Regions from separate parts of the Pseudomonas sp. HLG18 genome, predicted to be linked through region 3. Evidence: predicted binding sites of a transcription regulator. Region 3 holds the regulator's gene; each other region holds the start of a gene.
What was found. Region 3 encodes FliA, which starts transcription of late flagellar genes. Its sites were predicted from a motif close to CTAAAGTTTNNNNNNNNNNNGCCGNTAA; they were not measured.
Positions count from the first base shown of each region.

Region 1: a site for FliA is predicted at 2,840-2,867, ahead of ACSPX5_RS18730 (methyl-accepting chemotaxis protein). Genes of this name have one in related genera too.
Region 2: a site for FliA is predicted at 2,688-2,715, ahead of ACSPX5_RS08585 (methyl-accepting chemotaxis protein). Genes of this name have one in related genera too.

Region 1 covers NZ_CP195831.1:4,080,342-4,090,273, reverse strand. The annotation lists gene ACSPX5_RS18735 (SOS response-associated peptidase) at 34-657, shown strand; gene ACSPX5_RS18730 (methyl-accepting chemotaxis protein) at 662-2,803, opposite strand; gene ACSPX5_RS18725 (M48 family metallopeptidase) at 3,068-3,886, shown strand; gene ACSPX5_RS18720 (TMEM165/GDT1 family protein) at 3,932-4,516, opposite strand; yybP-ykoY riboswitch at 4,604-4,728, opposite strand; gene ACSPX5_RS18715 (class I SAM-dependent methyltransferase) at 4,768-5,766, opposite strand; gene ACSPX5_RS18710 (2-hydroxyacid dehydrogenase) at 5,800-6,765, opposite strand; gene ACSPX5_RS18705 (LysE family translocator) at 6,857-7,486, shown strand; gene ACSPX5_RS18700 (AraC family transcriptional regulator) at 7,470-8,243, opposite strand; gene ACSPX5_RS18695 (MFS transporter) at 8,342-9,526, shown strand; gene ACSPX5_RS18690 (fatty acid--CoA ligase) at 9,674-9,932, shown strand, end outside.
Region 2 covers NZ_CP195831.1:1,852,484-1,862,415, reverse strand. The annotation lists gene ACSPX5_RS08600 (phenylacetate--CoA ligase family protein) at 1-910, shown strand, start outside; gene ACSPX5_RS08595 (GNAT family N-acetyltransferase) at 910-1,827, shown strand; gene ACSPX5_RS08590 (hypothetical protein) at 1,866-2,399, opposite strand; gene ACSPX5_RS08585 (methyl-accepting chemotaxis protein) at 2,782-4,773, shown strand; gene ACSPX5_RS08580 (DUF411 domain-containing protein) at 4,931-5,377, shown strand; gene ACSPX5_RS08575 (YqaA family protein) at 5,377-5,811, shown strand; gene ACSPX5_RS08570 (alpha/beta fold hydrolase) at 5,897-6,922, shown strand; gene ACSPX5_RS08565 (D-2-hydroxyacid dehydrogenase family protein) at 6,936-7,889, shown strand; gene glgA (glycogen synthase GlgA) at 8,418-9,932, shown strand, end outside.
Region 3 covers NZ_CP195831.1:615,640-625,571, forward strand. The annotation lists gene fliR (flagellar biosynthetic protein FliR) at 1-147, shown strand, start outside; gene flhB (flagellar biosynthesis protein FlhB) at 151-1,290, shown strand; gene ACSPX5_RS02915 (DUF6124 family protein) at 1,492-1,866, opposite strand; gene ACSPX5_RS02920 (hypothetical protein) at 2,390-3,058, shown strand; gene flhA (flagellar biosynthesis protein FlhA) at 3,245-5,374, shown strand; gene flhF (flagellar biosynthesis protein FlhF) at 5,386-6,726, shown strand; gene fleN (flagellar synthesis regulator FleN) at 6,840-7,670, shown strand; gene fliA (RNA polymerase sigma factor FliA) at 7,667-8,407, shown strand; gene ACSPX5_RS02945 (chemotaxis response regulator CheY) at 8,575-8,946, shown strand; gene ACSPX5_RS02950 (protein phosphatase CheZ) at 8,964-9,752, shown strand; gene ACSPX5_RS02955 (chemotaxis protein CheA) at 9,788-9,932, shown strand, end outside.

The sequences.
Region 1 (9,932 bases), 2.9 Mb from region 3:
GACGTTCGTTTTTTTCTTGAGTCGTGCTGCCCCATGTGTGGACGTTATGCCCTGTTTCGCTGGAACCGCGACTTCGCGGCGCTGCCAGGTTTTCCCGCTGATCAGCAGGCGCAGTGGAACATTTCCCCCAACGATTCGGTGTTGATGCTGCGCGCCGAACCTGATGGCCAGCGCACCCTGGCCCGTGCCCGCTGGGGCCTGACGCCGCCGTGGCTGACTGATCTGTCGCGTACCCCGGCCCATGCCCGGGCCGAAACCGTTGCCGAACAGCCAATGTTCCGCGAAGCCCTGCGCCTGCGCCGTTGCCTGCTGCCGGCCAACGGGTTTTACGAATGGCGCGGAAATGTGCGCAAGCACCCGTACTGGTTGACGCCGGGGGAAGGTTCTTCGCTGTTTTTTGCGGCGATCTGGGAGGCGTATCCGGTGCAGGAACAGGTGTGGCTGAGCACGGCGGTGATCACTCAGTCGGCGGCCAGTCAGCGCCGGCCGTTGATTCTCGACGAGGCGGGGCAGGCGGCATGGCTCGATCCGGAAACGCCGCTGCACGTCCTGCAAGGCCTGCTCGCCAGCGAACCCGCCGCCTTGCGTGAGCGGGTGCTGGCGAACCTGGTCAATGATCCGAAGCTCAACGGGCCGGAGTGTCTGACTCCGGCCTGATCGGTCAAACCTTGAACTGATTGATCAACCGCCGCTGCTGCTCCGCCAGTTTGGTCAGGTCCGCACTCGCCGAACTCGATTCATCTGCACCACCGGCCACCTCGTTCGCCACCTGACCGATGTTGATCACGTTGCGGTTGATGTCGTCGGCCACTGCGCTCTGTTCCTCGGCGGCGCTGGCGATCTGGGTGTTCATGTCGTTGATCACCGACACCGCCTGGGTGATGGTCTCCAGCGCTTCGGCGGCCTTGGCCGCGTGCTGCACGCTTTCGTCGGTGCGGTTCTGGCTGTCTTCCATGACCCGCACCACATCCCGGGTGCCCTGCTGCAGTTGCTGGATCATGCTCTGGATTTCTTCGGTGGCTTTCTGGGTCTTCTGCGCCAGGTTGCGCACCTCGTCGGCCACCACGGCAAACCCGCGACCCTGTTCACCGGCACGTGCTGCTTCGATGGCGGCGTTGAGGGCCAGCAGGTTGGTCTGCTCGGCGATCCCGCGAATGGCGATGAGGATCGCGTTGATGTTCTCGCTGTCCTTGGCCAGCGTCTGCACCACGTCCACGGCCTTGCCGATTTCCACGGCCAGCACGCCAATCGAGTTGGAGGTGTCACGCACGATCTGCATGCCCTGACTGGCCGCCTGATCGGCATGGCTGGCGGCTTGTGCCGCCTGGGTCGCGTTGCGCGCGACGTCCTGGGCGGTGGCGGTCATTTCCTGCACGGCGGTGGCCACCTGATCGATCTCGGCCATCTGTTTCTGAATGCCGATATTGGTCCGGATCGCGATGTCCGCGGTGTGCTCCGAGGAATCGCTGACGCTCTGTACCGACGCTACCACCTGCGTGATCATCCCCTGCAATTTCGCGAGGAAGGTATTGAAGCCTTTGGCGATGGAGCCGAGTTCGTCGTTGCGATCACTGGTCAGGCGACGGGTCAGGTCGCCCTCGCCCTGGGCAATGTCGTCGAGCATGGTGACCATTTGCTTCAGCGGACGGGCGATGCCGTGGCCCACCAGCCAGATCACCAGCAGGCCGAGGCCGGCAATGATCAGGCCGACCATGGCCATGCCGAAAGTGTCGGATTTGCGCTGGGCGTCGAGGTCGCCTTGCAGCTTTTGCAGATCGGCCATCACCGCGTTCAGTGGCAGTTGCAGCATCAGTGTCCAGCGCGCGTCGGTCTGACCGATGCCGAACGGCAGGTACAACTCGATCCGGCCTTGCTCTTTATTGATGGTGTAAGTCACTTCGCCGCGCTTGAGATTGGCCATGTTGGCAATCTGTTGGGCGTCGAGAATGTCGCTGACCTTCTCGCCGAATTTGCTCGGGTCCTGGGTGTAGGCAACGATCCGGCCGTTGCTGCCGATCAGGGCCATTTGCCCGGCGCCGCTGTAGAGCTTCTGGTTTGCGCCCAGCAGCATTTCCTGGATGAAGTTCACCGACAGGTCGGCGCCGACGATGCCCTGGAAGGTGCCGTTGAGCATGATCGGTTCAATGAAGGAGGCGAGCATGACGATCTTGTCGCCGACCTTGTACGGGGCCGGATCGATCACACAGGATTTCCTGGTTTCTTTCGAGCACAGGTAGTACTCGCTGGCGCGCACGCCGGTGGACAGGACCTTCTGGTCGTCAACGTCCACCAGTTTGTCCAGGCCCAAGGTGCCGTCGTCATTGCGAAACCACCACGGCAGGAAGCGCCCGTTGCCAGGGTCGATGCCGACAACCTGGGTACCGACATAGGCCGCGTCATTGTGATCCAGCGCATTTTTTTCCCAGCCGATGTAAGTGCCGAGAATCTTCGGGTTCTTCTCGACGTTTTCCTTGATCAGGCTGATCAGTTGCTCGCGGCTGACGGTCAGTCGTGGCTGGCCGTCGGTGCCCGGAGTGCCGAGCAGGGCGTTGACGCGCACCAGTCCGCCGGCAATCAGCAGCGGCGCTTCCAGTTCACGCTGGATCTGGCTGACCTGGGTCTGCGCCAGCGAGGTCAGGCGCTGTTCGATGACTTGTTCGAACTGGGCCTGGGTCCGTTGCTGGACCATTTCCTGGGTGCGGGCACCGGAGAACAGCGCATACAGCACCAGCGCGGCGACCACGCTGAGTACGATGGCGCCGGCCAGGGCGGCCACGGAAAACTGGATCGACTTGAACTTCATGGGAGCTCCGCACGCGAGAGGACGTCTGCCGCTGCTGTATCGGCAGCCACTATTGCGCCATGAGGCAAAACGCGTGCAATCAGGGCCGGATGTCGCAAATGGATCAGTGTGCGACGCTGCTGCAGCAGGCTTGCCGAAGAATGTGAATTTTTTCCTGCAGGACTGGCGGGCGTCTTCTGAAAACAGGTGCAACACGTCCGTTGTATCTGGCGTCGATACAATTACCCGCCTAGGATACGCGGCAGGTTTTCAGGGAGCTTTTGAATGAACAAGACATTGGTTGTAAGTGCACTGAGCGCAGCGCTGTTGCTGGCCGGTTGTCAGTCGGTCAACACCACCAGCGGCGGTGCCGTGGGTGTGGAGCGCAAGCAGTACATGTTCAGCATGCTGTCCTCGCAAGAGGTCGACCAGATGTATGCCCAGTCCTATCAGAAGACCGTTGGCGAGGCGTCCAGCAAAGGTGTGCTGGACAAGACCAGCAACGAAGCCAGGCGGGTTCAGGCGATTGCCAACCGCTTGATCGCCCAGGCGCCGAACTTCCGTCCGGATGCGGCGCAATGGCAGTGGGAAGTGAATCTGATCAAGAGTGACGAGCTCAACGCCAACTGCGGTCCTGGCGGCAAGATCATTTTCTACACCGGGCTGATCGACAGCCTGAAACTGACCGACGATGAAATCGCTGCGGTCATGGGCCATGAAATCGCCCACGCCCTGCGCGAGCACGGTCGTGAAGCGATGTCCAAGGCCTATGGCATCGAAATGGCCAAGCAGGGCGCCGGCGCGTTGCTCGGTCTGGGTCAGGACAGCCTGGCGCTGGCCGATACCGTGGCCAACTACGGCATGACACTGCCCAACAGCCGCGCCAATGAGAACGAAGCCGACCTGATCGGCCTGGAATTGGCTGCCCGCGCCGGCTACAACCCGAACGCCGCGATCACCCTGTGGAACAAGATGAGCAAGGCGTCCGAAGGTGCACCGCCGGAGTTCATGAGCACTCACCCGTCCTCCAGCAGTCGCACGGCTGCCTTGCAGGCGGCGATTCCGAAGGTCATGCCGCTCTACGAAAAAGCGCCCAAGTCCTGAAACAAATGACCGCTCCCACACTGAGTATGGGAGCGGTCTGCCGGATCAGACCCAGCCGCTGCTCTGCATCGCCTTGTACACCGCGACGATTGCCAGAATCATGAACGCCGAAGCCGCGAGGCGACGGATCAGGGTCAATGGCAATTTGTCTGCGGCAAAGTTACCCGCCAGAACCACCGGTACGTTGGCAATCAACATGCCGAGCGTGGTGCCGATGATCACCAGCCACAGTTCCGGGTATTGCGCAGCCAGCATCACGGTGGCGATCTGGGTCTTGTCACCGATTTCCGCGAGGAAGAAGGCGATCAGGGTGGTCAGGAACGGCCCGAACTTGCGGGCGGTGCTGGCTTCGTCGTCGTCCATCTTGTCCGGCACCAGCGTCCACAGGGCGGTGGCGGTGAAGCTTGCGGCGAGAATCCAGTGCAGGACAGCATCGGAGAAGAAACTGCCGAACCAGGCACCTACCGCACCGGCTGCCGCGTGGTTGGCCAGGGTCGCAGCGACGATGCCGGCAATGATCGGCCAGGGTTTGCGAAAGCGAGCGGCGAGAATCAGCGCGAGCAGTTGCGTCTTGTCGCCGATTTCGGCCAGGGCAACGATTGCGGTGGGAACGAGTAACGAGTCCAGCATCAGGATTTCCTAAGGGGCGGGTCGACACGGCTATGACACGTACAGCCTTCCCGCCCCGGGTAAGGTGTGCGTGTCATAGGTCTTGTCAAACCCTGCGATCCGTCTGCTGCGGACGCTTGGGTCGCATACGCCATGATCTGAGGATCAAGTATGTTGACGTATGCCGGACGAGCATGGCGCTCGTGGGAGACTACTCCCCTAGGACGGAGCGGATTCTGCCTAGGCAGAATCCATTCGGCAAGTGCTAATTTTCAGCCGCGCTTGGCCCGGTAAATCCGGAAACCATTGCCTTCAGCCTTGATCGCACACACGCCAAGATGTTCTTCGATCAGCGGTTGATACTTCAGGAAGCTGTTCGCCACCAGCCGCAGTTCGCCGCCGTTTTTCAGATGTTTCGCTGCTTTTCGCAGCAAGTTCTCGGTCGCGAAATAGTCGGTGTGAACGCCGACATGGAACGGCGGGTTGCTCAGAATCGCATTCAGGCCCATCGGCGCGGCATCGATGCCGTCACCGGTCAGCACCTCGGCTTCCAGACCGTTGGCCGCCAGGGTCAACCGGCTGCTGGCGGCAGCGAAGGCATCAACGTCGAGCAACGTGACCTGATTGTGCGGGTAACGACGCTTGACCGCCGCACCGAGCACCCCGGCACCGCAACCGAAGTCCAACAGGTGACCGCTCGGCAGTTTGTCCAGGTGTTCCAGCAGCAAGGCACTGCCGCGATCCAGTCGGCCATGGCTGAAGACGCCCGGCAGGCTGATGACTTTCAGCGGTCCCTCGGCCAGTGGCAGCTCATAAGTCTGGGCCAGGCTTTCCAGGGATTTGGCTTCTGGAGCGTTGGCCACCGTCACTTGCCACAGTTGGCAATGGCGTGCGCTGTCGAGTTTGCGCGGCTTGCCGAACGGGTTGAGTTGCTTGGACGCGCCTTCGATGCCGCTGCGCTTTTCCCCGACCAGAAACACCTCACGCCCGGCCAGACGTGAAGCCACGGCATTGAGGACGTAGTCGGTCAAATCCTTGGACTTGGGCAGGAACACCACGGCGCTGTCGAATGCGCGCTCCGGCACATTCACGCCGAAATGGCTGCGACCTTCGAAGCGCGCGTCGAGCGCCGCCTGGTCACCCGCATGCCAGCACCAGCCGAAGGCGTCGGGCAGGCGCCCGAGCAAGTCATCGGCCGGCAGACCGGCCAACAACAGCGAGCCTTGGAATAACTCGACCTGACGAAGCAGTACTTCACTGCGCGGATCCATAACTGCTCCTGTGAAAAAAAGTGCCGCAGTTTATCAACTGACGACCCGCAGCGCCTTACCGCTGTAGAACGCCTGGGTGTTTTCCACCAGTTGGCCGACGATTCGCTGCCGCGCTTCGCGGCTGCCCCAGGCGTTGTGCGGGGTGACGATCAGGCGCGGGATGTCGGCGGCCAGCAGCGGATTGCCCTGGGTTGGCGGTTCGACGCTCAATACATCGGTCGCCGCGCCACCCAGATGACCATTGCGCAGTGCATCGGCCAATGCTTGCTCGTCAATCAGCCCGCCACGGGCGGTGTTGACCACGAAAGCACCCGGTTTCATCGACGCCAGCTCGCGGGCACCGATGAAGTGGCGGGTGTGTTCATTGAGCGGGCAGTGCAGGGTGAGGGCGTCGATCTGCGGCAGCAGTTCCTCCAGCGGCAGACGATCCGGGCGGGCCGGACGCCCCGGAATCTGCCCCAGCAACACACGCATGCCAAAGGCTTCGGCCAGACGCGCAACTGCGCCGCCCAGTTCGCCATGCCCGAGCAGGCCGAGGGTTTTGCCCTCCAGCTCAACGATCGGATAATCCAGCAGACAGAACTGTTTGGCCTCTTGCCAGCGTCCTTCACCGACGGCTTTTTGATAATCGGCCAGCCGCGTGGCGAGGTTGAGCAGCAGCATGATCGTGTGTTGCGCCACCGATGGCGTGCCGTAACCCTGGCAGTTGCACACGGTGATGCCATGGGCGCGGGCGGCGGCCAGATCGACGTTGTTGGTGCCGGTGGCGGTGATCAGGATCAGCTTCAGCTGTGGGTTGGCGGCCATGGCGGCGGCGTCGATCAGGACCTTGTTGCTGATCGCCACGGTCGCCCCTTGCAGGCGTTCGGCAATCTGCGCAGGCAACGTCTGGGCGAACAGTTGCAGATCGCTGAAGCAGTCGCGCAAAGGGCTCAAGTCGAGATCGCCAAGATCCAGCGACGGGTGATCGAGGAATACGGCGCGGTGGGCGTTCGTCATCAACTGTACCTGTTGTGCTTTGAAGGGAAGGCGTAATCTGCCGAGCCTACCAGATGAAACAACGCGTTACGCTTGGCCGAAAGGAGCCCTCATGTACTGGACCGAATTCTTGACCGTTGCCCTGATCCACCTGTTGGCCGTCGCCAGCCCCGGTCCTGATTTCGCCGTGGTGGTGCGCGAAAGCGTGACCCACGGTCGGCGCGCCGGGACCTGGACCGCGCTGGGTGTGGGCACGGCGATTTTCCTGCACGTCGGTTATTCGCTGCTGGGCATCGGCCTGATCGTTTCCCAATCGATCGTGCTGTTCAACGCTTTGAAATGGGCCGCCGCCGCTTACCTGCTGTACATCGGCTACAAGGCCCTGCGCGCGCAACCCGCCAAGACCGTGACTGACGACCTGCACAAAGAGGCCGGCGAACGCACCGCCCGTGGCGCCTTCACTTCAGGCTTCGTGACCAATGGTCTGAACCCGAAAGCCACGCTGTTTTTCCTGTCGCTGTTCACGGTGGTGATCAACCCGCATACGCCACTGGCGGTGCAGGCCGGCTACGGGATTTATCTGGCCGTCGCGACCGCAACCTGGTTCTGCCTGGTGGCAATGCTGTTCAGCCAGCAGCGCGTGCGCGCCGGTTTCGCCCGCATGGGCCACTGGTTCGACCGCACCATGGGCGCCGTGCTGATCGCCATCGGCGTGAAACTCGCGTTCACCGAGATGCATTGATCGAACTGAGCTGATTCAGGGCGTTGAGGTACTCCCGGGGATTGTCCCCGAGCAAACGGCGAAACATTGCGCTGAACGCCCGCGCGCTGCCGTAACCCAGATCCCGCGCCACGCTCTGCACGCTGTCCCCGGCGAGCAGGCGGGGCAGGGCTTCCATCAGGCGCAATTGCTGGCGCCAGGCATTGAAATTCATCTTCAGTTGTTGCTGGAACAGCCGCGCCAGTGTGCGTGAGCTGGCGCCGACCTGCTGCGCCCAGTCTTCCAGGGTGTTGGGATGATCAGGCTCGCGCAGCAGCGCCAGGCAAATGTTTTGCAGGCGCCGGTCGCTGGGCATGGGAATGTGCAGCGGCAGGTTTTCGAGGCCGGCCAGCTCCTCCAGCATCAATTGCTGGATCAGCGGGTTGTCGGCGTGGGGCGGGCCCTGCACCGCGCGCAGAATCAGTTCGCGCAGCAACGGCGTCACGGCCAGCACGCAACAATGTTGCAGGCTGGCGGGCGACAGCTCGGGGGCGATGAACAATGAACGCATCTGCACATCGCCGGACATGAAGATCTCGTGGCCGATCTGCGGTGGGATCCACACCGCGCGGGTCGGTGGAATCACCCAAGCACCTTGTGCCGTGACCACCCGCATGACCCCGCTCACCGCATACAGCAACTGCGCCTCGCGATGCAGGTGCAATGGCTGGTGCGCGCCGTCCAGGTAATCCCGGGGGTAGGCGCTCACCGGGCCGTGTTCGAAATGGCTGATCAACATGTCCGGTTCGCTGACTTGAATGGCAGGAATGCGCTTTTTTGCCAACTTAGCATAGGCGCTCACACCCCTCCTGTTCATAAAAAGAAAAGCGTGCCGCGATGAATCAATCCAGAAATGTCATCCGCTACATCAACGCAGCCCATGTGATCGATCACATGTTCATGCTGATTTTCCCCGCCGCCGTGCTCGGCATGACCCAGGCCTTCGCCCTCGACTACGCCTCGCTGATCGGCCTGTCGCTGGGCGGTTTCATTGCGTTCGGCGCCTGTTCGCTACCGGCCGGCTGGCTCGGCGATCACTGGAGCCGGCGACGGATGATGCTGGTGTTTTTCTTCGGCATCGGTGGTTCGGCGATCGTTACCGGCTTAAGTAACAGCCCGACGATGCTGGTGATCGGCCTGACCCTGATCGGCATTTTTGCTGCGATCTATCACCCGGTCGGCACGGCGATGCTGGTGGCCTATGCGCAAAATCGTGGCCGCGAAATCGGCATCAACGGCATGTGGGGCAATCTTGGCGTGGCGTTCTCGGCGCTGATCACCGGTCTGCTGGTGGCGCAGTTCGGCTGGCGTTCGGCGTTCCTGATTCCGGGTGCCGTGGCCATCGTGCTGGGGATCGGTTTTGCCTTGCAGGTGCGCGAGGAGCCGATCCCCAAGCGTCCGCACACCGCGCTCAAGGGCGCCGGCGGCCAGCGGATTTCGATGGCCATGGTGTTCGGCGTGCTGGCCTTGGCCACGGCCACCGGCGGGGTGGTGTTCAACGCCACCACCATGACCTATCCAAAACTGTTTCAGGAGCGCTTGCATGACCTGTTCGCCTCGCCACAGACCCTCGGTGTGGTGGTGAGCCTGGCTTACGCCTTCGGTGCGATTGCGCAGTTGAGCATCGGTCGGGTGCTGCACCGCGTCAGCCTGAAATGGCCGTTTATCGTGCTGACGTTGTGCCAGGCGCCGTTACTGTTCGCGCTGGCTTATGTCGACGGCTGGGCGGTGATCGCCGTTGGGGCGGCATTCATGTTTGTGGTGTTCGGTCAGGTGACGGTGAACGATTCGATGGTCGCCAATTTCGTCGCGCCGCAATGGCAGTCACGGGTATTTGCCCTGCGTTACTGTTTATCGTTCGGTGCCAGTGCGACGGCGATTCCGCTGATTGCCTATGTCGAACCGCGCCATGGGTTTGTGGGGCTTTACCTGATTCTGGCCGGTTTTGGCGCTTTGACTTTCCTCGCGGCGGTGGTTTTCCCACGAACGCCTTCCGAAGCGTCTGTAGGGCAAATGGCCTGAGCGGTGACGAATACCGGCAAATGCTGGCGCAAAGCTAGCATTTGTACGGCGCTGCAAATCATTCCTTTGGCTGATTTGGCTGGCGTATAAGGGTTCTAGAGTACAAAACTCCAACGCCAACACCGTGCAGTCAGAAAAGGGATTCTTATGTTGCAGACTCGCGTTATTCCGCCCGCCGAAGGGGCCTACCAGTATCCACTGCTGATTAAACGGCTGCTGATGTCAGGCGCCCGTTACGAGAAAACCCGCGAGATCATCTACCGTGACCAGCTGCGCTACAGCTACCCGACCCTGATCGAGCGGGTCGCGCGACTGGCCAACGTACTGACGGCGGCCGGGGTCAAGGCCGGTGACACCGTGGCGGTGATGGACTGGGACAGCCATCGCTACCTCGAGTGCATGTTTG
Region 2 (9,932 bases), 1.2 Mb from region 3:
TGCGCTGACGCATATGGAAATCGAGGTCGTCGAGTTTCCGTTCACCGGCCATGTCGCCTCGGGCGCCCTGGCCGATGCGATTGCCCGGCACCGGATCAACGTGCTGGCAGGTGTGCCCGCCCATCTGCTGACCTTCGCAGCCTGGCTCGAGCACCAAGGTCAAGTCCTCGAAGGCGTCACCACCCTGCTCTACGCCGGCGAAAGCCTGTTTGACGCACAGTTGCAACGACTCAAGCAGGTGCTTCCCAATGCCCGTGCAGCCTCTATCGGCTACGCCAGCGTGGACGCCGGGTTCATCGGAGCCAGCCATCGTGACTGCGACCTGGGAGAACATCGGGTCCCCGAACGCCACGCTGTGCTGGAAATTCTCGATGAGCAGACCGGCGAAGTGATCGAGGAATGCGACCGTGTCGGACGCCTGGTGATAACCAACCTGACGCGCCGGTTGATGCCTTTGATCCGCTACCCGGTCGGCGACCGGGCCTGCTGGCGAGAGCCGAGCGGGACATCCCGGCGCAAGTTCGCGCTGATGGGTCGTTGCGCCGACAGCCAGCGAATACGGGTGGGTATTCTGACCCTGCTGCCGCAGGCGATCGGCGAGACCGTGCGGCGGGTCACCGGGAGCGATGATTGGCAACTGGTGATCGAGCAGGATGAGGCGATGGATATCCTGCGCCTGCACTGGGCACCGAACGCCATGACTCCGGCAATGGCTGAAACCGACCTGACGCTGCACCGTGCATTGATCGAAGACTATCCGTTGATCGAGCAACTGAGCGCCGATCACTTGCTGGCGTTGCGGGTTCGCTGCTGCACGGTTCAGGAACTGGTACGTCATCCACGCTCCGGTAAACGTCAGCGCGTGCTGGACCGGCGCGACTATAACGCCTCTGGCAAGGAGCGTTGCTGATGGAATCGATTACGCTGCGAGGTTACCGCGCCAGTGACGCCGCCGCCGTGAGTCGTCTGTTCAGAAAGATCTATGGCGATTATTACGCCCAGCCGCATGTCTATCTGCCCCGCATGATCAGTCAGAACCATGCCGACGGCCACTGGCACTCGTTGGTGGCGGTGACGAACGATCAGGTGGCGGGACATGCCACGTTGATTCTCGACCAGGGATCGACCGTCGCCGAACTGGCGCTGAGCGTGGTCGATGAACAGTTCCGTGGTCGGAACGTCGCTACGCGCCTGAGCCGACATTTGCTGATCCATGCGCAGGCGCTCGGTTATCAGGGGGTCACGATCAAGCAGATGACCCATCACCCCTACACGCAGAAAATGGCCACCAGTCTTGGTTTTCACAACACCGGTCTCCTGCCCGATCATGCTCCGTCGCCCTTTGGCGCGGCCGGGACGGAATCGCTCGTTTTGGGTTACGCCCCCGTCGATGGCTATCGGCGCCCGCTGCCGGCGTTGACCTGGCCGCAGGAATGCCGTGAGTTCATGCAGCAGATGTGCGAAGTGTTCGGAACGCGGTTGAACGTTTCGCCCTGGATCGGCGCGCCGGCGCAGCTGAAACAACAATGGGGGCGTTATGACGGAGTCTTCAGTGAAGTCGACGACAGTTTGCTCAAGCAATTGCAGCAACTGCCCGCCCATTGGCTGATATCGATCAGGCTCAGGCTCGCACAGGGTTTCGACAATGCCTGGCGCCGGCTTTCGGCGATCGGGTTCGTGTTCACCGGAATGGCGCCCGATGGCCGGGGTGAGGGATGGCTGGCGCTGTTTCATCGCGGATTCCAACCCAGGCCCCTGACCCTGCATTGCCCACAGATGCAGCGCTTGCATGACGACATGCAGCACCGGCAACTGACCGCTCCATAAAATGAAAAGGCCCGCTCCGTTCCCGGGCGGGCCTTTTTTCATGCCTTGGCTTTGACACCTTGATCGGTTGGAGGCTTGCGCTCCCCGCCCTGACCGTAAGTCTTCAGGTTCTGCAGCACATAGATGGCTTTCTTGTACTCGGGGATCAACGTATTCGCGTACTTGTTACCCTTGAGATTGTTGTTCTGGATGGTTTCCAGCTGCGTCGCGAAATACTCCAGCGCATTGAACTTGGCGTCCGGATCCTTCTGTACGCCGAAGCGATCAAACTTGTCGCCGGCGTTGAGCAACGTCATGGACGTGATCTCGGAAATCAGGCCCCGGCTACGCAACATTGCACTCAGGCTGCCCAACTGCTTGGCTGAAACACTGGTGGGATCGAAACCCTTGATGTTCTTGTGCAGCCCCTGCTTGTCCATCTCCGCCGTATTGATCGCGGTGGGGTCGTTACCGACCAGCGCCAGCATCTGCTTGACCTTCAGGCTTTGAGAAACCGGTTTGCTTGAACTTGCGGTATCTCGAACCAGCAAACCCGCCTTGGGTTGCCAGGCGCCGGTATAACCAACGGTCATGAGCGTGCTCCTTGCGAAAAGAACATGAAAAATATCCTTGTGGAACGTCTTGAATTGCCCGGAGTATCGGCCGGCAAACGAATGCCACCAACCCATTTTTCACTTTTTTACAATTTATGTACATTTCCGATACAAATGAATGCAAGCCCCAGATTTACTGATCCGAAGCCCTTTTCACGGCTTCAATAAAATCGACTTTTTACTCTAACAAACGGGCTGGTTAGTTTGAATGTGTCGAGCCTGTTACTGGCCGATCAACGTTCCGGGATTCTTTTAGTACGCCAGTACCTAAAGCTTCCTCGCGTCGCGACGATATGTAAGGGATACCCCTACTGTTTTGCTCCCATCCCCTAATAAGAACGTTGCTCAAGGACCGGTCTCCATGCCCGCATTCCGTACCATTCAGGCTCGCTATACGTTGTTTCTGGTTCTGTTCATCCTGCTGTTGTCGGTCCTGACCGTGGTGGGCATCAGCCAACTGGTCGCCCCCAAACTGCGCCATACCGAAGAGCAAGTCGTGCTCAACCGCATCGCCGAGGTGGCCCAGCAGATCCAGGGTGAACTGAACAAGGTTCAGTCGCAGCAACGCAGCATCACCCAGACCATTCCACTGCTCGACAGCGCCGCCATCGATACCGTGCTGCCGGGGCTGGTGGATCAGTACGGCGAATTGAAGGTGTTCGGCGGTGGTATCTGGCCGTTGCCAGGTCAGCGTGAGGCGGGACGCAACAAGTTCAGTACCTTCTGGCACCGTGACAGCTCCGGCAAGCTCGCCGTGAACACCTTCTGGAACAGCGACGCGGCCCCCAACTACTACGACCAGAGCTGGTACAAGGGCGGCATGCAGACCCCGCGCGGGCAATGCGCCTGGGCCGCTGCCTATAAAGATGATGCGAGCGCCGAGCCGCGCACCAACTGCGCCATGGCCATCCAGAAAAACGGCAGCGCCTGGGGCGTATCGACCATCGATGTGACCCTGGGCTTCTTCAACGACCTGGTGGCGCGCAAGGAAAAAGACCTCAACGCCGAAATGCTGATCGTCGAGGCCGACGGCAAGATCATCAGCAACAGCTCGCGTATCAGCGGCCCGATCGTGTTGAAGAACATCAGCGAACTGGCCGCCGGTTCTACCTTCGCCAGCCAGGTCAAGGCTGGCCTGCAGAATCGCGATCAGGCGCAGCGTGTCGAATTCGACAACAACGGTGAAGCCAGCACCTTCTTCATGCGCCCGATCGAAGGCACACCGTGGTTCCTCGCCACTGCACTGCCGACCAAAATGCTCACCGCGCAACGTGACGACGTACTCAGCAGCCTCAGCCTGCTGCAGATTCCGCTGGTGATCCTGCTGGTGCTGCTGCAGGTCTACGCCATTCGCCAACTGGTTTCGCGCATGAAAGCGCTCAAGGCCAACATCGATTCGCTGTCCAGCGGCGATGCCGACCTGACCCGCCGCATCACCATCCGTGCCGAAGACGAACTCGGTGCCATTGGCCATTCGGTCAACACCTTCATCGCCTATCTGCAAAACATGATCGGCGAGGTCACCCAGGCTACCGGCGCCATGGCTTCGAGCCTCGACAACCTGCAGCGCACCTCGGCACACACCAGCCAGATCCTGCTGCGCCATGCCTCGGAAACCGACCAGACCGTTACCGCTATCAACGAGATGAGCTCCACTGCCGAAAGCGTCGCGCAAAACGCTGCCGAAACCGCGGCGTTTACCCAACGGGCCAACGAAAATGCCGACCGCTCTCGGGTCGTGGTGGGCGAAGCCACCAGCAGCGTCGTCGCGCTGATCGATGAAGTGGCCAGTGCGACGCACAAAGTCGAAAACATGCAGCAGGACGCCCAGCGCATTACCGAGATTCTGGGGGTGATCGGTGCGATCGCCGGGCAGACCAACCTGCTGGCGCTCAACGCCGCCATCGAGGCTGCCCGCGCCGGCGAACAGGGGCGCGGTTTCGCCGTGGTCGCCGATGAGGTACGTGCCCTCGCTGCCCGGACCCAGGCCAGTACCTCGGAAATCAACGAAATGCTGACCCGCCTGACCCAGGGCGTAAGTTCCTCGGTCAGCGCCATGGAAAACACCCAGGCCAGTTGCCAGTCCGCTGCCGACGCCACCGCCCGGGTCACCAGCGGGCTCGACGACATGGCCGGCTCCGTCAGCCATATCAACAGCCTCAGTGCCCAGATCGCCACGGCCGCCGAACAGCAAAGCGCCGTCACCGAAGAAATCAATCGCAGCATGGTGCAGATCCGCCACATGGTGGATGAGCTGGTGCAAAGCGGCCAGGCCAGTGAAACCAATACCCGCCAGCTCCTAGAGGCCAACGGTCGGGTGAGCGCAATCATGGGCCGGTTCAAGGTCAGCTGACGGATTTGTCATCTCGCACTCAGGAGGCTGTCAGCTTTGATCTACGATCATGCTGACAGCCTGCCTTGTATCAACTGGAAACACTCCGTTGATGCCGGGTCGGAAAAACCGGTCAAAATGCGTTCTTTTTGACCGTCACCCGAGTCGAGAACCCTGCATGAAAAACCCTCTGCGTCTGGCCGCCCTGAGCGCCCTGCTCCTTTCCTCCCTGGCGCAAGCCGCCGACCTCATCCCGATCGAAGTCCATCGCGACGCCAACTGCGGTTGCTGCAAGAAGTGGATCAGCCACCTGGAGGCGAATGGCTTCAAGGTCGAGGATCACGTCGAGGCGGACATGAGCTCCTTCAAGCAACAACACGGCGTACCGCCACGCCTGGCCTCGTGCCATACGGCGATCATCAACGGCAAATTCGTCGAAGGCCATGTGCCCGCCGAACAGGTGCTGGCGCTGAGCAAGCGTGACGACCTGCTGGGCGTAGCCGCACCGGGCATGCCGATGGGCTCGCCGGGCATGGAAATGGACGGCATGAGCGATGCCTATCAGGTGATCGGCCTCAAGAAGGACGGTGCCGATGTGGTGGTGGCGGATTACCCGGCCCATTGATGACGGCGGGTTATCTCGGGCTGTTCCTGGCCGCGTTTGGCGCGGCGACGCTGCTGCCGCTGCAATCGGAAGCCGTGCTGGTCGGGCTGCTGGTCAGCGATCGTTACTGGCTGTGGGGGCTGTTGGCTGTGGCGACACTGGGCAATGTCCTCGGTTCGCTGGTCAACTGGTGGCTGGGGCGCGGGCTGGAACGGTTTCAGGACCGCCGCTGGTTTCCGGTCGGCCCGAAGCACATGGCCCGCGCCCGTGTTCACTATCAGCGTTATGGTCACTGGTCGCTGCTGCTCAGCTGGCTGCCGGTCATCGGCGATCCCCTGACGCTGATCGCCGGGGTCATGCGCGAACCCCTCGGGCGTTTTCTGCTGATCGTCACCCTCGCCAAAGGCGCTCGCTACGGGGTGCTGGCGATGCTCACCCTCGGCTGGCTCGGTTGAACGTTCTGCGGTGGACGTTGCCTGTGTTTAACGTCGCCCTAATCCGGCCGTTCCAGCATCGGCCGATTTCCTGTGGAGTTGTCCCATGTCTGTGTCGCTGACCCGCTGGCTGCCCGGCCTGTTGCTGACCGCTGCCCTGCCCCTGCTTGCTCATGCCGAAGGCCCGCAGTACGGCCCGCAATTGCAAGGTTTCGAGTATCCCTACACCCTCAAGCACTTTGCCTTTCAGTCCCAGGGCCAGTCTCTGCAGATGGGTTACATGGACGTCGCCGCCCACGGCAAGGCCAACGGGCGCACCGTGGTGCTGATGCACGGCAAGAATTTTTGCGGCGCGACCTGGGACAGTTCGATCAAGGCCCTGAGCGAGGCCGGTTACCGGGTGGTCGCTCCGGACCAGATCGGTTTCTGCACTTCCAGCAAACCCGAACATTATCAATACAGCTTCCAGCAACTGGCGGCCAATACCCAGCAAATGCTCAAGGCGCTGGGCATTCAGAAAGCCACCCTGCTCGGCCACTCCACCGGCGGCATGCTCGCCACCCGATACGCCCTGCAATACCCGGATCAGGTCGAGCAACTGGCGCTGGTCAACCCGATCGGCCTGGAGGACTGGAAAGCCCTCGGCGTGCCGTGGCGCAGCGTCGATCAGTGGTATCAGCGCGAACTGAAAGTCACCGCCCAGGGTATTCGCGACTACGAGCGCAGCACTTATTACGACGGTCGCTGGAAGCCGGAATTCGACCGCTGGGTGGACATGCTCGCCGGCCTGAGCAACGGGCCGGGCAAGACTCAGGTCGCATGGAACTCGGCGCTGATCTACGACATGATCTTTACCCAGCCCGTGTACTACGAGTTCAAGGATCTGAAGATGCCGACCCTGTTGCTGATCGGCACGTCTGACACAACGGCCATCGGCAAGGACATCGCACCGCCCGAAGTGAAGGCGAAAATCGGTCACTACGAGGTGCTGGGCAAGCAGGTGGCGAAGCTGATCCCGCAATCCACACTGGTGGAATTCCCCGGCCTGGGCCACGCGCCGCAAATGGAAGAACCGACGCAGTTCCACCAGGCGCTGCTCGACTGGCTGAACAAAACCAATCCCGTTCGTTGAGGAGTCAAGGCTGATGGCGGTGCAGATTGCAGTAATCGATGACTGGCAGGACGTGGCGCGGGACGTGGTCGACTGGTCGGTGCTGGACAGTCTCGGTGAAGTGACCTTTGTCCATGAGTACCCGGCGGACAACGCCACACTGGCCGAACGACTGGGCCGGTTCGAGGTGATTTGCGTGATGCGCGAACGCACGCGCTTCGATGAAGACCTGCTCAAGCGTTTGCCGAACCTGAAACTGCTGGTCACGGGCGGCATGCGCAACGCAGCGCTGGACATGCCGGCCGCGGCCCGACTCGGAATCAGGGTCTGCGGCACCGACAGCTACAAACACGCCGCACCGGAACTGACCTGGGCGTTGATCATGGCCGCCACCCGCAATCTGGTGAACGAGGCCAATGCCCTGCGTGCCGGACAATGGCAGCAAGGTCTGGGCGGCGACCTGCACGGCAAGACCCTCGGTATTCTGGGGCTCGGCAGTATCGGCCAACGGGTCGCGCAGTTCGGGCAGGTGTTCGGCATGCGCGTCATTGCGTGGAGCGAAAACCTTACCGCCGAGCGCGCCGAACAGGCCGGCGTCACTTATGTCAGCAAGCAGCAATTGTTCGAACAGGCCGACGTGCTGTCGGTGCATCTGGTGCTCAGCGACCGCAGCCGTGGTCTGGTCGATGCCCAGGCGCTGGGCTGGATGAAGCCGACCGCCCTGCTGGTCAACACGGCACGCGGGCCCATTGTCGACGAAGCCGAGCTGATCAAGGCCTTGCAGAAACAACGCATCGCCGGGGCGGCTCTGGATGTATTCGATCAGGAGCCTTTGCCGGCACTGCACCCGTTTCGCACGCTGGACAATGTACTGGCCACGCCTCATGTCGGGTACGTCAGCCGACAGAACTATCAGCAGTTCTTTTCGCAGATGATCGAGGACATTCAGGCCTGGTCGGCGGGAGATCCGCTTCGCCTGCTGAACTGACCTTCGTCCCATTCGCGGGCAACCCCTGCCCGCGAAGCAGCACCCACTGACCGCACGCCAACATTCCTGCACGCACCGCAACAGTGCGCGCACACTTTTCAAGCGCCCGAAAACGTGACTGACCGGTCACCAATTTGCATCATCGATGCCGCCAGACATGCACTTCGTCGGGGCGCGTCTCGTCCCCAAGCCACGGTTTTTGCGACCTCGCAACAGATTGTCGAACAATTCGTCCGATTGCCCTGGCCCGCTCTAGGATCTGGCCTAGACTGGTTTTCGCGAGGCGAAACCGACCGGTCACAACGCGGAAATTTTGTCGAAACTTTTGCTGATCGCGACGGGTCATCTGAAAGACAGGGCCAAAGCGACTGGTTCATTCCTTGCAACGGCCCCTTCACCCATTCTGCTTGCGCGTGTTGGGTAGCGTTCGCTCACCGATGCGTGGCGCGTTTGCGCCCGGCCACAGGACCTGGCCGTGGACATCGCTTGTTCAAGACAAGAATCAGATCAAAAAGACGGGAGATTCATATGATCAGTGCGGCATTGGAAATTCAGGGAGAACGGGCTCATCAGCCGATGGGTGAATCGAGCACCGTAAGCGTTCCCGGCAGCCGGTCGATCAACGTCCCGAGCACCAAGACGCTGACACCAGTGGCCAGTCAGAACCCCAACAAGAAGAAAGTGTTGTTCGTGACCTCGGAAATCGCCGATCTGGTGAAGACCGGCGGTCTGGGAGACGTTTCTGCCGCCCTGCCCCGCGCCATGGCGCATCTGCATGATGTCCGGGTGTTGATCCCCGGTTATCCGCAAGTGATGAACAGCGAGAATCCGATCCACATCATCGGTGAACTGGGTGGCCACGCCGCGCTGCCGCCTTGCAAGATCGGGCGCATGGACATGCCTGACGGTCTGGTCATTTATGTGTTGATCTGCCCTGAACTGTATGCCCGCGACGGCGGCCCTTACGGTGCCAACAACGGTCGCGACTGGCCGGACAACCACATCCGTTTCGCCCGACTGGGTCTGGCCGCCGCGGATATCGCCGCCAACCTCGCGCAAATCCACTGGTGCCCGGATCTGGTGCACGCCCACGACTGGCCGGCCGGGCTGGCGCCTGCCTATATGCACTGGCGCGGGCAACGCACGCCGACCCTGTTCACCATTCACAACCTCGCTTATCAAGGCGTGACCAGCCTGGGCTCATGCCCGGAACTCGGGATCCCCGCCCATGCCCTGCAACAGGAAGGCATGGAGTTCTACGGCAAGATGTCGTTCCTCAAGGCCGGCATGGCCTATTCGAGCCACATCACCACGGTCAGCGCCACCTACGCGCAGGAAATCACCACCCCGGATTTCGGCTGCGGTCTCGACGGTTTTCTCGCCGCCAAGACCCAGCAAGGCTTGCTCAGCGGCATCCCCAACGGTATCGACGAGAGCTGGGACGCCGCCACCGACCCACACCTGTTCGCGCCATTTGCCATCGGCGACTGGGAAGGCAAAGCCGTCAACGCCGCCCACGTGCGCGAACTGTTTGGCCTGCAAGACTCCAAAGGCCCGCTGTTTGCCGTGGTCTCGCGTCTGGTCTATCAAAAAGGCCTGGACCTGACCGAAGCCGTGTCGGAATACATCGTCCAGAACGGTGGCCAGATCGCGATCATCGGCCGTGGCGAGCCGGAAGAAGAACAGGCCATGCGCGAACTGGCGCTGCGCTTCCCCGGCCAGATCGGCGTGCGCATCGGCTTCAACGAAACCGATGCCCGACGGATGTTTGCCGGCAGCGATTTTCTGCTGATGCCTTCGCGATACGAGCCTTGCGGTCTGAGTCAGATGTACGCCCAACGCTTCGGCTCGCTGCCGGTAGCGCGCAACACTGGAGGGCTGGCCGACACCATCGAAAACGGTGTCACCGGTTTTCTCTTCAACGAATCGACAGCGGACAGCTACCGCGAAGCCCTGAGCCGCGCGTTCAAGGTCTTTGCCTTTCCCGAACTGCTCAACGCCATGCGTTGCCGGGCGATGGCGGCACCGTTCAACTGGTGCAAG
Region 3 (9,932 bases):
CTGAACATCTTCTCGATCGGTTTTCCGCTGACCCTCGTGCTCGGTCTGTTCATCGTCTGGGTCGGTCTGGCAGACATTCTCAATCAGTATCAGCCGCTGGCCGTCGAAGCCTTGCAGCTGCTACGTGAACTGGCACAGGCGCGCTGAGTCATGGCAGAGAGCGAGAGCGGTCAGGATAAAACAGAAGACCCCACGGAGAAGCGCAAGAAGGACTCCCGGGAAAAGGGCGAGATTGCGCGCTCCAAGGAGCTCAACACCCTGGCCATCATGCTCGCCGGTTCCGGTGCGCTGCTGGTGTTTGGCGGCATGCTGGCGCAGGACCTGATGGAACTGATGCGCATGAACTTCACGCTGTCGCGAGAAGTGATCATGGATCAGGGGGCCATGGGCAAGTTCCTGATGAGCTCCGGGCTGACAGCGCTGGTGGCGATCCAGCCGATCATGATCACTTTGCTGCTGGCTGCGTTTCTCGGGCCGATCGCGCTCGGCGGCTGGCTGTTCGCCGCGGGCTCTCTGGCACCCAAGTTCAGTCGGATGAACCCCGCTTCGGGGTTCAAGCGCATGTTCTCCATGAAGTCGGTGGTCGAACTGCTCAAGGCATTGGCCAAGTTTCTGATCATTCTGGCCGTGGCGCTGGTGGTGCTGTCCGGGGATGTCGACGACCTGTTGCGCATCGCCCATGAGCCGATGGACCGGGCCATCATCCACAGCCTGCAAGTGGTCGGCTGGAGCACCCTGTGGATGGCGTGCGGGTTGATCATTATCGCGGCAGTCGACGTCCCGGTGCAGATCTGGGAGAGCATCAAGAAGCTCAAGATGACCAAGCAGGAAGTGCGCGACGAGCACAAGGATCAGGAAGGCCGGCCGGAGGTCAAACAGCGGATCCGTCAGGTGCAGCGCGAGATGTCGCAGCGGCGGATGATGGCGGCGATCCCGGATGCCGATGTGGTCATCACCAACCCGACGCACTACGCCGTGGCCCTCAAGTACGATTCGGAGAAGGGTGGGGCGCCGGTGTTGCTGGCCAAGGGCAGCGACTTCCTGGCACTGAAGATCCGCGAGATCGCCGTGGCCAACGAAGTCATGCTGCTCGAATCGCCAGCCCTGGCGCGTTCGATCTATTACTCCACCGAGCTGGAAGAAGAGATTCCCGGCGGTCTGTACCTGGCGGTCGCTCAGGTGCTGGCGTACGTCTACCAGATCCGCCAGCACCGCGCAGGCAAGGGCAAGTTCCCGGAACCGCTCAAGGATGACCTGCCGATTCCGCCGGATCTGCGGCGCGATTCCTGATAGTGATGAAGCAAAAAAAACCGCCATCCGGTTGAACCCGGTGGCGGTTTTTTTACGCCTGATGACCTGTGTTGCTTGTGAGGCCGCTTTCGCGAGCAGGTCGAATCGTCGCACCGCCGCTCCCACAGGGAAATGCATTCCAAATGTGGGAGCGGGCTTGCCCGCGAAGGCGTCAGTCGCTACGACGCATTTCTCAAGTCTTTACACAGAGGTCTGCGACGGCGGTAGTTCCAGATTATTCAGCACCCGATTCGCTGCCAGCTCCCCGAGCATGATCAGTTGCCCGATCCCCATCAGCGTCCTGCGCTGCGAGGCGGGCATTAGGTGAGCAAAGTCATTGGCGATGGTTCTGGCGGAAGCGAGGGTTTCGCAGAGTTCGACCAGCAGCTCTTCGTTTTTGAAGTCTGCGGTGACGGCAAACATTCGACGGGTTTTGCGCGGCGGTGCAGTGGAGCCGGGCGGGCAGAGATAGTGATCGAGCGCGCGGTCGGCGGCTTCGTGAAGCTTTCTGGAATCGAGGGATTCGTAGGGCGAGGCGGGGTTGGTTTCGGGTGGGTTGGGTGTTGGTTTGATCATGGTGAAGCTCCTATAAGAGTGGAGCCGCACGAAACTGTCGCTAAACAGAAAGGTGGCGGCTGTACGCGGGTTAGCGAACCGGTTATAGGCACCCGGCAGACCCGAGGGTCTCCCGCATACAGCCACCATAGCGGAGTTGCAGACATTGAGTCTGCGACAAGGCATGGAGCGCTGGTGCACCTATTTATGATTCGAGTCGCTAAACCCGATCGCTGATTCGTCAGCGACCGATCCACAATAGAACCCGCCCCCAAGGCGCACAAGCCGGCGGATTCTGGCGTAGCTGTAGGCAATGGCGCAAGAATTCGTAGCCTCGAAGGCGTGTCTGGAGGTGTCTTTTAAACACGGGAGTTTAAAAGACAATGGGTGCCGTCGGTCTGAAACGTCCCGCGACCTGTTAGTTCTGACAGTAGACGCGTGTTGTTCCCGGGCGCCTTATAAATCCGGAATTCACGCCGTTGCCTATTCGCACTCTGCGAACGCAGTGGTTGATAACTCATTCACTTGAAGTAGGGGATAGAACATGACAGGGCGCGTTTACCGAAAACTGCCGGGCATGGAGATGGAGTTCGTTTCAGGGAAGCTGGAAAGGGACGCAGGCGAGCGGGCCATCGTCTATGAGGTGACGTGCGACCTGAAGTTGGACTTTCTCAATTTTCTGGTCATGGCCAATCAGTACATTCCGAATTATCTGGATAACCCCATCAATGCGATCCGGCCTGAACTGGCCGGGTTTGCGTATCACTACTCCTACAACTACTTCTTTGGTGCGGCCGGTCATATCAGCGATAACCCGTCGTTGTTCGCTCTCTTCACCGACCGTGGTTATTACATGGACCAGTGGGCGACTGATGGCGGGCCCGTAGAACAACGATATGGAAAACCCTCATTCACGTCGGTCGGCAACCAATTGCGCATCACGTCGCGGCAGTACTTTCGGCTGGATGCGGGGGCTCCTCCGATCGAAATCAGGGACCTGCCATTCATTCGCTTCGAATGGGCATTTAATCTGATGAAGGGTCATGCGAAGTCCACTGATGTCGCGCCTGTCACCATGGTGGTACTGATGTCTACGGAGGAGGACGTTGTCGATGTCGATGGTCACAGCGTGTTCAGGGGCACGCGCTATCTGGATAATGCAGCCCTCTCCTTCGGCCCGATCACTTCGGCGCACATTCTGGTAGCCAGTTGACTATCGGGGTTTCATCTCAGTGAACATCGCTGAACAGGGGCGGGCGCACGACGTGCGTGCCGCCCCTTTGTGCATTCATCACCCCTCTGTTTCAAGCCTTGGCAAAAGTTGGAAGGCTTCTTGCAGTAGCCGCCGTGCGCCTGCTTCGGGCGTCAAAAGTTTGCTTTAAAGGAACGGGGAAAACCGGTGGATCGCTCTCAGTTAATCAACAGTGCTCGCTCGAACATTGCCGATCTCAGTCGGGGCAATCTGGGTGTGCCGCTGTTGCTGCTGGTCATGCTGGCGATGATGATGTTGCCGGTGCCGCCGTTCCTGCTCGACGTGTTCTTCACCTTCAATATTGCCCTGTCGATCGTCGTGCTGCTGGTCTGCGTGTACGCCTTGCGGCCGCTGGATTTTGCGGTGTTTCCGACGATCCTGCTGGTGGCGACGCTGTTGCGACTGGCGCTGAACGTGGCGTCGACGCGGGTGGTGATGCTCCATGGTCAGGACGGCCACGCCGCTGCCGGCAAGGTGATCCAGGCCTTCGGTGAGGTGGTGATCGGCGGCAACTACGTGGTCGGTATCGTGGTCTTCGCGATCCTGATGATCATCAACTTCGTCGTAGTGACCAAGGGTGCCGGGCGGATCTCCGAGGTGAGCGCGCGTTTCACCCTCGATGCGATGCCCGGCAAGCAAATGGCGATCGACGCCGACCTCAACGCCGGTCTGATCGACCAGAACCAGGCCAAGGCCCGTCGTTCCGAAGTCGCCCAAGAGGCTGAGTTCTACGGTTCGATGGACGGTGCCAGCAAGTTCGTTCGCGGTGACGCCATTGCCGGCCTGCTGATTCTGTTCATCAACCTGATCGGCGGCATGGCCGTCGGTATCTTCCAGCACAACATGTCCTTCGCTGACGCCGGCAAGGTGTACGCCTTGCTGACCATCGGTGACGGTTTAGTGGCGCAATTGCCATCACTGTTGTTATCGACAGCGGCAGCGATCATGGTGACCCGTGCTTCCGGCTCGGAAGACATGGGCAAACAGATCAATCGCCAGATGTTCGCCTCGCCCAAGGCGTTGGCGGTGGCCGCCGGTCTGATGGCGGTCATGGGGCTGGTGCCGGGCATGCCGCACTTCTCGTTCCTGACCATGGCCGCGCTGGCCGCCGGTGGTGCTTATCTGTTCTGGAAAAAGCAGAACGTGGCCAAGGTGCAGGCGCTGGAAGAGGTCAAGCGTCAGCAGGAACTGCTGCCGTCGCCGGCCCGTGCCATGGAAACCAAGGAGCTGGGCTGGGACGACGTGACGCCCATCGACATGATCGGCCTGGAAGTCGGCTATCGCCTGATTCCGCTGGTGGACCGCAACCAGGGCGGCCAGTTGCTGGCGCGGATCAAGGGCGTGCGCAAGAAGCTCTCCCAGGACCTTGGCTTCCTGATGCCGACCGTACACATCCGCGACAACCTCGACCTGGCGCCGAGCGCCTATCGCCTGACCCTGATGGGGGTGATCCTGGCCGAAGCCGAGATCTATCCGGATCGCGAACTGGCGATCAACCCGGGGCAGGTCTACGGCACGCTCAACGGCATCACCGCCAAAGATCCGGCTTTTGGCCTGGAGGCGGTGTGGATCGAAGTCAGCCAGCGCGCCCAGGCGCAATCGCTCGGTTACACCGTGGTGGACGCCAGCACCGTGGTCGCCACCCACTTGAACCAGATTCTGTACAAGCACTCCAGCGAGCTGATCGGCCACGAAGAAGTGCAGCAACTCATGCAATTGCTGGCCAAGAGCTCGCCAAAACTGGCTGAAGAGCTGGTGCCGGGTGTGGTCACGTTGTCGCAGTTGCTCAAAGTTCTGCAGGCGCTGTTGGCCGAACACGTGCCGGTGCGCGACATCCGCAGCATTGCCGAAGCGATCGCCAACAACGCCGCCAAGAGTCAAGATACCGCCGCGCTGGTGGCTGCCGTGCGCGTTGGCGTATCCCGCGCCATCGTCCAAAGCATTGTAGGCACTGACTCCGAGCTGCCTGTGATCACCTTGGAACCAAGGTTGGAACAAATATTGCTCAACAGTCTGCAGAAGGCAGGACAAGGCTCGGAAGAGGGCGTTCTGCTGGAGCCGAGCATGGCCGAGAAACTGCAGCGTTCGCTGATCGAAGCGGCGCAGCGTCAGGAAATGCAAGGACAACCGGTGATCCTGTTGGTAGCAGGCCCGGTTCGCGCGATGCTCTCGCGCTTCGGCCGCCTGGCAGTTCCTGGACTGCATGTGCTGGCCTACCAGGAAATTCCGGACAACAAGCAAGTGACCATCGTTGCGACAGTAGGGCCCAACGGCTGAGGTAGTGGTTTATGCAAGTTAAGCGTTTTTTCGCCGCCGATATGCGTCAGGCCATGAAGCTGGTTCGTGATGAGCTGGGCGCTGATGCCGCCATCATTGGCAACCGCCGCATTGCCGGCGGTGTCGAGCTGACGGCGGCGCTGGATTACAAACTGTCGGCGCTGGCCCCGCGTGTTCCGAACATGGAACTCGAGGACGAGCTGCGCAAGACCCAGTCGCGTATCGTCACCGCCCAGGCCGAACTGAGCCTGCGTGGCGAAGCCGACGGCAACACCAATCGCCAGCTGTTCGCCGGACTGCCATTGACCGCCGGCCTGCCGCTGACCGCAGCCGAGCCTCTGACAGAACCGACGTATGCCGCTCCGGCCCGTCCAGCCCCGGCACCTGCGCCGGCGGCCGCTGGTGTCGATCCGCGTGCGCTGGATTCGATGCGTTTCGAACTCAACAGCCTGCGCGAGCTGATGGAAGTACAGCTCGGCACCCTGGCCTGGAATCAGCTGCAAGGCAGCCGCCCGGCTCAGGCGAATCTGTATCGTCGTCTGCAGCGCATCGGTCTGTCGGGCCCGTTGTCCCGTGATCTGCTGTCGATGATCACCGAGATCGACGAACCTCGTCAGGCCTGGCGCATGCTGCTGGCGCATCTGGCACGAATGATTGCCGTACCGGAAGTCGAGCCGCTGGAAGAGGGCGGGATCATTGCCATGGTCGGCCCGGCCGGCATGGGCAAGACCACTACTCTGGCCAAACTCGCTGCCCGCTACGTGCTCAAGTACGGCGCGCAGAACATCGCGCTGGTGAGCATGGACAGTTTCCGCATTGGTGCTCAGGAACAGTTGAAAACCCTGGGCCGGATCCTCAATGTGTCGGTGACCCACGTCGATCCGGGCCAGTCCCTGGTGCAGGCGCTGGATCCACTGCTGCGCAAGCGCGTGGTGCTGATCGATACCGCCGGCCTGCAAGCCAGCGATCCGGCCCTGCGCATGCAGCTGGAAAGCCTGGCCGGTCGTGGCATTCGGTCGAAAAATTATCTGGTGCTGGCAACCACCAGCCAGAAACAGGTTCTAACCGCCGCTTATCACAGTTACAAGCGTTGCGGGCTGGCCGGGTGCATCCTGACTAAACTGGATGAGACGGCCAGCCTTGGCGAAGTGCTGAGCCTGGCGATCAGTCATGAACTGCCGGTCGCCTACCTGACCGACGGCCCGCGGATTCCGGATGATCTGCATCTGCCGCGCCGTCATCAATTGGTCAGCCGCGCCGTCAGCGTGCAAATGCAGGAAGAACCCAGCGAAGAAGCCATGGCTGACATGTTCGCTGATATCTACCACAGTCCGACCAAGCAGGTTGGCTGAGGTAATGAACCGTTTTTGTACCTACATCGATGGTCTGCCATGCATTGTTCCGGTTGTGAACGCGCAGCCAGTAATGTGGCCTCCGTCTATGCAAGACAAGGTAAAGAAATAACATGGGCAGCATGCATCCCGTACAGGTGATCGCGGTGACCGGCGGCAAAGGTGGCGTCGGCAAGACTAACGTGTCAGTGAACTTGTCCCTGGCGCTGGCAGAGCTTGGCCGTCGGGTCATGCTGCTGGACGCCGACCTGGGGCTGGCGAACGTCGACGTTCTGCTGGGCCTCACCCCCAAACGTACCCTGGCCGATGTGATCGAGGGCCGCTGCGAGCTGCGCGACGTGCTGTTGCAAGGCCCCGGCGGGATCCGCATCGTGCCGGCCGCGTCCGGCACCCAGAGCATGGTTCACCTGAGCCCGGCCCAGCATGCCGGTCTGATTCAGGCGTTCAGCGACATCGGCGACAATCTCGACGTGCTGGTGATCGACACCGCTGCGGGTATTGGTGACTCGGTAGTCAGTTTTGTTCGCGCAGCCCAGGAAGTGTTGCTGGTGGTCTGCGACGAGCCGACCTCGATCACCGACGCCTACGCGCTGATCAAGCTGCTCAACCGCGATTACGGCATGAACCGCTTCCGCGTCCTGGCCAACATGGCCCAGAGCCCGCAGGAAGGTCGCAATCTGTTCGCCAAGTTGACCAAGGTCACGGATCGCTTCCTCGACGTCGCCTTACAATACGTCGGTGCGGTGCCTTACGACGAGAGCGTGCGCAAGGCGGTGCAGAAGCAGCGTGCGGTCTATGAAGCCTTCCCGCGTTCCAAGTGCGCACTGGCATTCAAGGCGATCGCGCAAAAGGTCGATACCTGGCCGCTGCCCGCCAACCCGCGCGGCCACCTCGAATTTTTCGTCGAGCGCCTCGTGCAGCAAACGGCAGGACCTGTGCTATGACCGCCAGCGGTATGAATCTTTACAAGAAGTCGGCGCGTGACGCGCAGTACGAGCTGATCGAGCGTTACGCGCCGCTGGTCAAACGCATTGCCTACCACTTGCTGGCGCGATTGCCGGCCAGTGTGCAGGTCGAGGACCTGATTCAGGCCGGGATGATCGGCCTGCTCGAAGTCTCGACCAAATACGACGCCAGCAAGGGCGCCAGTTTCGAAACGTACGCGGGCATCCGGATCCGTGGCGCGATGCTCGATGAAGTGCGCAAGGGGGACTGGGCGCCGCGCTCGGTTCACCGCAACACCCGAATGGTCAGCGATGCGATTCGCTCGATTGAAGCTAAAACCGGACGTGACGCTAAAGATCACGAGGTTGCGGCCGAACTCCAATTGAGTCTCGACGATTACTACGGGATTTTGAATGACACCCTGGGCAGCCGACTGTTCAGTTTCGACGACCTGTTGCAGGACGGCGAACATGAAGGGCTGCACGAGGATGGCGCCAGTGCTCATCTTGAGCCGTCGCGTGACCTGGAAGACGAGCGCTTCCAGGCGGCGCTGGCGGACGCGATTGCCAATTTGCCGGAGCGTGAGCGACTGGTGTTGGCGCTGTACTACGACGAAGAACTGAACCTCAAGGAAATCGGTGAAGTCCTTGGCGTCAGTGAATCGCGGGTCAGCCAGTTACACAGCCAGTGCGCGGCCCGTTTGCGGGGGCGTTTGGGAGAGTGGCGAGCGCGCTGAAGGCAGTGTGGGGACACTGCGAACGAGGCTGGTGCGGTGGTGAACGGCACCGGTCTTGCTCTGTTGTGCTCCAGACAGTCGTCGAGTGCTTTGCCGGATTGATTGAAATGGCGCGTCCAGGTGCTGGGCGCGTTTAAGACTGCTTGGAGGTCGAATTGAACAAAGACATGAAAATCCTCATCGTTGATGACTTCTCAACGATGCGGCGGATCATCAAGAACCTGTTGCGTGACCTCGGGTTCACCAACACCGTTGAAGCCGACGATGGCACCACCGCCATTCCGGTGCTCAACAGCGGCAGCATCGACTTTCTGGTGACCGACTGGAACATGCCCGGCATGACCGGTATCGACCTGCTGCGTCACGTGCGCGCCGACGAAAAACTCAAGCACCTGCCAGTGCTGATGGTGACCGCTGAAGCCAAGCGCGAGCAGATCATCGAAGCGGCCCAGGCCGGCGTTAACGGCTACGTGGTCAAACCTTTCACGGCTCAGGCGCTGAAAGAAAAAATCGAGAAGATTTTCGAACGCATCGGCTGATGACGCGCGGGGGAGCTATGGAGCATAAAGAATCTTCACAGGGCGACTTTGAGTCGACCCTGAAAAAACACGCGGTCGAACTGGTCGAAAGCCTTGAAAAGGGCAGGTTCGGCGACGCTGTGCAACTGATCCATGAGCTCAATCAGACCCGTGACCGTGGCCTGTACCAGGAAGTGGGCAAGCTCACGCGTGAACTGCACAGTGCGATCGTCAACTTCCAGATCGATCCGCACATGCCGCAGGCCGAGGAAGTGTCGCAGATCACTGATGCGACCGAGCGTCTGGGCTATGTGGTCAAGCTGACCGAAGCCGCGGCCAACCGCACCATGGATCTGGTGGAAAGCGCGACCCCTGTGGTCAATGGTCTGGCTGACGAAGCCCAGGCGTTGAGTGCTGACTGGGGCCGCTTCATGCGTCGTGAGGTCGGGGCTGAAGAGTTCCGCGAACTGGCGCGCCGGGTCGACGGTTTTCTGTCACGCAGCAGCGCGGACAATCGCGCGGTGTCGAGCAACCTCAACGACATTCTGCTGGCCCAGGATTACCAGGACCTCACAGGTCAAGTGATCAAGCGCGTGACCCAGTTGGTCACCGAAGTCGAAAGCAACCTGCTCAAGCTCGTGCTCATGGCCAGCCAGGTGGACCGCTTTGCGGGCATCGAACATGACCGTGCGGCGATGCTTGCTGAAAAAGATCCACAAAAACATCTCTCGCAGGGTGAAGGTCCGCAGATTCATGCCGATAAACGAGAAGACGTTGTGTCCGGTCAGGACGATGTGGACGATTTGCTATCCAGCCTTGGATTTTGAGTTTAGGTTTTTAGACCTGTAGGAGCACCCCATTAATGAGCTTCGGCGCCGATGAAGAGATCCTTCAGGATTTCCTGGTTGAGGCCGGCGAGATTCTTGAGCAACTGTCCGAACAACTGGTCGAGCTGGAAAGCCGCCCGGATGACGCAGATCTGCTCAACGCAATTTTTCGCGGTTTCC